2 regions of the Rhizobium sp. K33 genome follow, and region 1 is predicted to be linked to the other one. Evidence: riboswitches for the same ligand, from Rfam matches in the RefSeq annotation. Region 1 holds a riboswitch; the other holds the start of a gene.

Region 1 (4,065 bases):
CCGGCCTTCACGGAAGAGGGAGGTGCGGCCTCCCTGTCACGCCAGGCAAGTGACATGAACCTCACCTTCACCAATCTCGGCCTCAGAGCAGCGACAGAACTGGCGCTTGCCGGGGTGAGCGCGACCGTTCGTGGGGCGGCCGGATGGCAGCATGCCTTCGGCGATACGGAGACGGCATCGACCCTGTCCTTTGCCGGGGGCAGCGATTTCGTCACCTCCAGCAAGACGGCTGCCGAAAACAGCCTCGTCCTGCAAGCGGGGATCGACATGCCGATCGGTACCATGGCGACCGTGGGTATCGGCTTCGATGGCAATTACAGCAATCGCGGCAATGCCCAGTCACTCAAGCTGAACTTCCAGAAGCAGTTCTGACAGGGCTGTGGCGCCAGGCGGCTGGGCGTGCCGCCCTTCACCCCGTCAACCTGCGGCAGAGATCCGCAACCCCTTCGATGGAGCGAACGTCACCGTCAGTCGCTCGTAAGTCGCGATGGTCGGATGCGATGTCTTGAGCGGATGGGCGTGGGTCGCCGTGATAACCGCGACATCGGCGCCGGCGGCTTCGCCGGCCAGAACGCCAGCAAGCACATCCTCGAACACCAGACAGCGCGAGGGGGCAAAGCCGAGCCGTTCAGCACCGAGGCGATAGCCCGCGGGGTCGGGCTTGCCGATCTTCACGTCTTCCGCCGTGACGATCTGCCGAGGCTGGGGCAGGCCGGCCGCGCCGATGCGCGCGCGCGCCAAAGCCGTCGGGGCCGAGGTGACGATGGCCCAGCGGTCTGCGGGCAGGCTTTCGAGAAAGGCGATGGCCCCCGGGATTGGCACGATGCCGTCCAGGTCCTCGATCTCGCCGCGCTCTACTTCAAGCGCCTCTTTTACCACGTCGATACCGGGAAGGTTCAGCGCGCTGATCGTGTCGATCCCGCGCTTGCCATGCATGGTCGGCAGAAAGGTTTCAAGATCGAGCCCGTGCTTCAGTGCCCAGCGGCTCCAGACCCGCTCGGCGGCAGCGATGGAGTTGAGAAGTGTGCCGTCCATGTCGAAGAGGAAACCGTCATAGAAGCGGTCGAAAAGCCGGTCGGGGGAGTGATGCAAGGGAGGGGTCCTGTGATCGATCTGGCAATAGGCTCCCGTACCCGCTCCGGAGAGCGGCGGCAAACACTTAATCCGGCCAATGCAGGTGACAGGCCCCGCGCGGTCGCATAATCTCCCGACGAAGAGACAGGGGCGTCTGGCGGAAGCCGGGCTGAGAAGCACCCTTTGAACCTGAACCAGATCATGCTGGCGGAGGGAGTCGCTCAGGTGCCGCGTCGGGCTTTCCGCGTCTCACCCGTTGCTTCTCCGCCATCGGGGAGAAGCAGATGAAATCATCGACAATCCGCAACGTGCTCAGCATTGCCGGCTCCGATCCCTCCGGAGGGGCGGGGATCCAGGCCGATCTCAAGGCCTTCTCGGCGCGCGGCTGCTATGGCATGGCGGCCTTGACCGCGCTGACGGCGCAAAACACGCAAGGTGTTTCTGCCGTCGTGCCGCTCGACCCGGACTTCGTCGCCGAGCAGATCCGCATGGTCTTTGCCGATGTCAGGGTGGATGCGGTGAAGATCGGCATGATCGCCAATGCCGGCATCGCGTCTGCAGTGGCGGAGGCGTTGGAGCCGCATCGCGGCATTCCCGTGGTTCTCGATCCCGTCATGATCGCCAAGGGCGGAGCGTCGCTGCTCGATCCGGCTGCAGTCGAGGCGCTGAAGAGCAAATTGCTCCCACTCGCCACCCTCCTGACCCCCAATTTGCCTGAGGCGGCGGCTCTGCTCGGCGAGCCTGAGGCCTCCGAGCGCACGGTCATGGAAGCGCAGGCCATCCGGCTCTCAGCGCTCGGGCCGAAGGCCGTGCTGGTGAAGGGGGGGCACCTTAGGGGTGCCGAAAGCTCCGATGTGCTGGTGTCGGAAGGAGAGGTGCGCTGGTTCGAGGCCGCGCGTTTTGTGACACGCAACACCCATGGCACCGGTTGTTCCTTGTCGAGCGCGCTGGCGGCAGAACTTGCAAAGGGGCGGAGCCTCCAGGATGCCGTCCGTCAGGCCAAGACCTGGCTGGCAGAGGCGGTCGTGGCTTCCGGTCGTCTGTCGGTCGGATCAGGTCATGGACCCGTGCATCATTTCCACGCCTTGTGGTCAGACGAGAACAGGCGCTGAAGGCTTCAGCTGCCTTCGTGACGTTCGAGGTCGCGGATATCGAGGAAGAAGGGTAGGGCGGAGCCCAGCCAGGACTGGTGGTGGGGCTTCAAGGCGCGTCGCTGGTCGATGGTGCCCAGCCGAATGCCGATCTCTCCGTCCGCGCTCTCGCGCCAGAGCGGCGAGCCGCAGTCGCCGCAGAAGAATTGATCACTCGGCTGCCCGCTGTCGCCGATCTTTCGGTAGCGATGCGGGACACCTGAGGTGATCTGGAAACTGTTGGAAATGGCCGGGGCGGTCACGCGATAGGCCGAACCCGTCAGCCTCTGGCAATCGGTGCAGTGGCAGATGCCGACGGCCTGTGGATCGACCTCGGCTTCATAGCGGATGGCACCGCACTGGCATGCCCCTGTGACCCGCATTGCACCCTCTGGAAAAAGAAAACCCGGCGGTGGAGTGCCGCCGGGCAAGGTGAACTTGACTGCAGGGGTTAATGATCAGCCTTGATAAAGGTTCCGTTCTGCAGCTCCTTCATCGCCTGCATCAGTTCCTCGCGGGTGTTCATGACGATCGGCCCGTGCCAGGCGACCGGCTCCTTGATCGGCTTGCCGGTGACCAGCAGGAAGCGGATGCCCTGTTCGCCGGCCTGCACGGTAATCTCGTCGCCGGTGTCGAAAACGACCAGCGTCCGGTTGCCGGAGAGATCTCGGATATTCAGCTCTTCCCCCATATACTCCTTCTCCACCTTCACGCCGAAGGGCTTGGAGGCATCGCGGAACGAGCCGGAGCCGGCGAAGATATAGGCGAAGGCGGAACGATAGGTGTCGACCGGGAAGGTCTTGCGCTTGCCTGGCGGCACGGAAATGTCGAGATAGACGGGTTCGGCGGCAATGCCGTCCACCGGTCCGCTCTTGCCCCAGAAGTCGCCGCAGATCACCCGCACCGAGGTGCCGTCATCGTCGATGACGACGGGGATGTCGCCGGACTTGATGTCCTGGTAGCGGGGCTTCGTCATCTTCAGCGAGGAAGGCAGATTGGCCCAGAGCTGGAAGCCGTGCATCCGGCCGGCGAAATCGCCCTTCGGCATTTCCTGGTGCAGAATACCGCTGCCGGCCGTCATCCATTGCAGGTCACCGGCACCCAGCATGCCCTGATTGCCCAGGCTGTCGCCATGCTCGACGGTGCCGGCCAGCACATAGGTGATGGTCTCGATGCCGCGATGCGGATGCCAGGGGAAACCGCGCACATAGTCGCTCGGCGTGTCGTTGCGGAAATCGTCCATCATCAGGAAGGGGTCGGTCATCGAGGGATCGCCGAAGCCGAACACGCGGTGCAGCTTGACGCCGGCCCCCTCCATGGTCGGCGTGGCGCGGCTTTCATGCTTGACGGGACGAATGGACATCGATGCATCTCCTCGGAGAATGATGGCTGAATTGTCCGGCAATATATGCGAGCGCCGCCTTCGGCGCAGGTATACCCGTCAGAACGCAGTGTTCACTTTTGCGCCAGTCGACAGCAGGAAGCATGTTGCGCTGCACGACAAAAATTTGTCATGAATGGTGGCATGTTTGCAAATCATTAGTCTATCGCGCCAAGACTGGACGGCATGCGCAGTCGGTTCGATGGACCTGGGGCAGAATTCAAATGTGTCGTTGGGCGGCTTATCGTGGTGTTCCGATCTTCCTCGAGGAGCTCGTCACCTCTCCTGCGCATTCCCTGATCGAACAATCCCATTGCGCCACCCGCGCCAAGACGGCCACGAACGGGGACGGCTTCGGCCTTGCCTGGTACGGCGATCGCCCCGAACCTGGCCGCTTCCGCGACGTGCTCCCCGCCTGGTCGGACTGCAATCTGAAGAGCCTTGCTAGCCAGATCCGCTCGCCGCTCTTCCTCGCCCATG
Region 2 (4,065 bases), 520 kb from region 1:
CATCTGAGAAGCGTGCCGAAGCGACAGGATAGGCGAGAAGACTGCGCAAGCGGCCCTCGGGCAGGTAGCCGGTCTGCGGCACGAAGATGATGTCCTGGTCCCGAGGCAACGCAATCCGCCCCCGCCCGAAGGGCCAGATACCCGCCATGGCGTGAAACAGCATCTTGCGATTGATGCCCTGGTCACCATTGATCATCACGCGATCGCCGGGCGCAACCACAAGGTTGCGCTCCCGCAGCCGAAACGCGCTTTCGCAGACGTCGCCTTGGACGCGCGTGCAAATCTCCAGATTGTCCAGGCGCAGAGTTCCGTCATCGCTTTGCGAGTACTCAAGCCGGCCCGCTCCTCGCTGATCTTCGCCCATGCTGACCAACGCCGCACGAAACACGGTAACGCGCAGCAAAGCTGCCCGCCAATCGGCAATCGCTCCGAAATTATCCACGTACCAGCGCAGTGCCGAATAGACCTGCGTGAAGGCAGCAGCGGCCATCATCAGCCCGCCGAACGTGATCGTCCCGGCAAAGTAAGCGGGCGACGCAATGAGGATCGGCACGATGATCGCCAACCAGCCGAAACCGGCGGTAACCCAGGTGAGATTGGTGAGCGCCAGCGCCAGATGGCGGATCGAGCCCAGGACGCCGTCGAGGGATTGGTGGATGTGGCGCCGCTCCGTCTCCTCGCCATGGGCGAGCGCAATCGCCTCCAGATTTTCATTGGCGCGCATGAGCGAGAACCTGAGGTCAGCCTCGCGGCCATAGCGCTCCGCATTCAGTTTGGAGAGACTGCGCCCGACGAGCTCGCTCAGAAGCGATGCCAGAAGCGCATATACGAGCGCACCCCAGACCATATAGCCAGGGATATGAAAGCTGGTCTGCCCGATGCGGAAGGTGAAGTCGTTCGACAGGCTCCAGAGAACGCCAATGAAGCTGACAAGCAGGACCGTCGCATTGAACAACCCGATCGCCAGCGACGTGGTCATTTCTGCCAGTTTGCGCGCATCCTCGTGCAGCCGCTGGTCGGGATTGATGCCGAGCGGGCTGGAGAGCGACAGCCGGTAGGCACGCGCGCCATTGAGCCATTGATCGATGACATCGCGTGAGAGACCCTCGCGCATGTGCAGCGCCGTCATCTGATTGAGCCAGGCCTGGACGACATTCAGCACGAGCAGCGCCCCCGCAATGAAGGCGAAGTTGCGCAACTCGTTCAGGAAAGCAGCGAGATCACGCCGTTCCAGCGCGTTGTAGAATGGCGCGTTCCACTGGTTGAGGATCACGGTCCCGTAGGCGGTTGCCAGAATGACGACGATGAGCGCTGCGGCAAAAACAAGGATCCGGTTGCGGACGGATGACATCCAGAAACTGTCTGAGGCGATCCCGATCTGCCGCCAGAAACTGGATTCCACATCGGCGACACACCCATACGGTTCAATCCGAGCACTCGATTCCGTTCTCACCATCAACACCGCATCGTTCTGTCGTTCTGCTCCGGTTACCACTTGCTGCTGACGATTTCCTGACAGCCGCGAAGGCTGCCGCCATTCTCCACACCTTGCGCTCGCCGGTCCCGCGCGCTATCTCAAGGCTGCTCTAACGGGGTGCCCTTCGATCGCCAGCGATCGACGTGCTGAGAGGCGTCAGCCAACCCGCGGAACCTGATCCGGTTAACACCGGCGGAGGGATTAGACGCGTCGATCGCAAAGCGCCCTATCCCGATATCGATTGTCTTTTGGAGGAGGGCGTCATGCCATCAAACCTATCCGTAACCCTGCGCTCCGGCCTGGCCGCAGCGGTCCTGTCCCTCGGCGCCGCCTTTCCGACGGCCGCAGCCGACAAAACGCTGACGGTCTACACCTATGAGAGCTTCGTCTCCGAATGGGGCCCCGGCCCGAAGGTCAAGGAAGCCTTCGAGAAGACCTGCGAATGCACCGTCGAATTCGTCGGCGTGGCCGATGGCGTCGCGCTTCTGACGCGCCTGAAGCTCGAAGGCGAGACCTCCAAGGCCGATGTCGTGCTCGGCCTCGATACCAATCTCGTCGAAGAAGCCAAGCAGACCGGCCTGTTCGATACGTATGGCATTGATGCCGCTGCCCTGAAGGTGCCGGGCGGGTTCAGCGACGATGTCTTCCTGCCCTATGACTACGGCCACTTTGCCGTCATCTACGACACCGAGACGATTAAGACGCCGCCGACCAGCCTGAAGGATCTGGTCGAGGGTGATGCGTCCCAGAAGATCGTTATCCAAGATCCGCGCACCTCGACGCCGGGCCTCGGCCTTCTGCTCTGGGTCAAGTCCGTCTATGGCGACAAGGCACCGGAAGCCTGGGCCATGCTCAAGGATCGCATCCTGACCGTCACCCCCGGCTGGTCGGAAGCCTATGGCCTCTTCACCAAGGGTGAGGCGCCCATGGTCCTCTCCTACACCACCTCGCCCGCCTATCACATGATTGCGGAGGAGACCGACCGCTATCAGGCAGCCGAATTCTCCGAAGGGCATTACATCCAGATCGAGGTCGCAGGCCTTCTCAAGAATGCGCCGGAAAAGGAGCTCGCCCGGCAGTTCCTCGCTTTCATGCTCGAGCCCGGTTTCCAGGACACCATCCCGACCAACAACTGGATGATGCCGGCGGCCGCCACGTCCGAACCCCTTCCGGAAGCCTTCGGCAAGCTCGTGCAGCCGAAGACCACCTTCCTGATGGACCCGGCAGAGGTCGCGGCCAACCGCCAGGCTTGGATCGATGAATGGCTGAAAGCCATGACGCTGAAGTAAGACCGGATGCTTCGCCCGCTTCATCAGTCGAGACGCCAGAGGCTGCCCGCACTTGCGGGCGGCCTTTTCGTTCTCCTGGCTGTTGCGGGCTTTGTCGGCACGGCCCTGGCCGCGCTGCTTGCAGGACGCCTCTCAGGCGGCATTCTGCAGGCCTTTGCGGATCCGGTCGTTCGCTCCGTCCTGTCGTTCACGCTCTGGCAGGCCTTCCTGTCCACGCTCCTCTCGGTCGGACTGGCCCTGCCCGTCGCCAGCGCGCTTGCCCGACAGCCGGATTTCCCCGGCCGCATCTGGCTGATCCGTCTGATGGCCGTGCCGATGGGCCTGCCGGTGCTGATCGGCGCGCTGGGTCTGATTGGGATCTTCGGCCGCAGCGGCATCGTCAATGACGTCCTGACCGGCCTCGGTCTGGCCGAACCCATCTCGATCTACGGATTGACCGGCATTCTCGTGGCCCATGTCTTCTTCAATCTGCCGCTTGCCACGCGCCTGCTGCTTTCAGCCCTTGAACGCGTGCCGGCGGAGTATTGGCGGACCGCGGCAAGCCTCGGCTTTTCGCCGCTCTCCACCTTCCGCTTCATCGAATGGCCCGTGCTGGCGCGCGTCATTCCCGGCGCTGCCGGGCTGATCTTCATGCTCTGCGTGACAAGTTTCACCCTCGTGCTGATCTTCGGCGGTGGCCCGGCCGCAACTACGATCGAGGTGGCAATCTATCAGGCCCTGCGCTTCGACTTCGATCCGGAGCGCGCAGTATCGCTCGCGCTCCTCCAGATCATTGTCACCGGCATCATTCTCGCAGCGCTCAGCCTGCTTCCGGCAGCGTCTGATGCTGGGGTGACCAGCGGCCGGCAGTTTCCCCGCTTCGATGGGCGCCGACCCCTTGTCCGGATGGCCGACGGGCTTCTCCTGCTCGCAGCCGCTCTCTTTCTGGTCCTGCCGCTCGGTCAGGTGGTGGTTTCCGGACTGCAAGCGGATCTTGTTCGCCTCATTGGGCAGGATGCCTTCCAGGAGGCGGCCACAACCAGCCTCGTCGTCGCACTCGGCTCCGGGCTGATGGCAACCTTGCTGGCCTATGCGTCGGTCGCCGCGCGTGCTGAGATCGCCACCGCACGAAACAGGCATATCGGCAACAGGCTCTTGTCCTTTGCCCTCGCCGCCGTCTCTTCTCTGGTTCTGCTTGTGCCGACCAGCATACTCGCCACCGGCTGGTTCCTCGCGCTGCGGGCGCAAGGCGACATCGCAAGCTTTGCCCCCTTTGTTGTTGCCGGCATCAACGCGCTGATGGCCTTGCCCTTTGCCGTG

What was found. A riboswitch is a leader RNA that binds a small molecule or an ion and turns the genes downstream of it on or off. The one in region 1 is predicted to bind thiamine pyrophosphate.
Region 2: another riboswitch for thiamine pyrophosphate. It lies ahead of thiB (thiamine ABC transporter substrate binding subunit); the one in region 1 lies ahead of thiD (bifunctional hydroxymethylpyrimidine kinase/phosphomethylpyrimidine kinase).

What each region holds. Positions count from the first base shown of each region.
Region 1 covers NZ_CP096478.1:4,386,970-4,391,034, forward strand. The annotation lists gene M1E12_RS21155 (autotransporter domain-containing protein) at 1-372, shown strand, start outside; gene M1E12_RS21160 (HAD-IA family hydrolase) at 418-1,092, opposite strand; TPP riboswitch at 1,211-1,307, shown strand; gene thiD (bifunctional hydroxymethylpyrimidine kinase/phosphomethylpyrimidine kinase) at 1,359-2,186, shown strand; gene M1E12_RS21170 (GFA family protein) at 2,192-2,587, opposite strand; gene M1E12_RS21175 (pirin family protein) at 2,656-3,567, opposite strand; gene M1E12_RS21180 (class II glutamine amidotransferase) at 3,810-4,065, shown strand, end outside.
Region 2 covers NZ_CP096478.1:3,864,280-3,868,344, forward strand. The annotation lists gene M1E12_RS18625 (ABC transporter ATP-binding protein/permease) at 1-1,402, opposite strand, end outside; TPP riboswitch at 1,581-1,695, shown strand; gene thiB (thiamine ABC transporter substrate binding subunit) at 1,741-2,766, shown strand; gene thiP (thiamine/thiamine pyrophosphate ABC transporter permease) at 2,773-4,065, shown strand, end outside.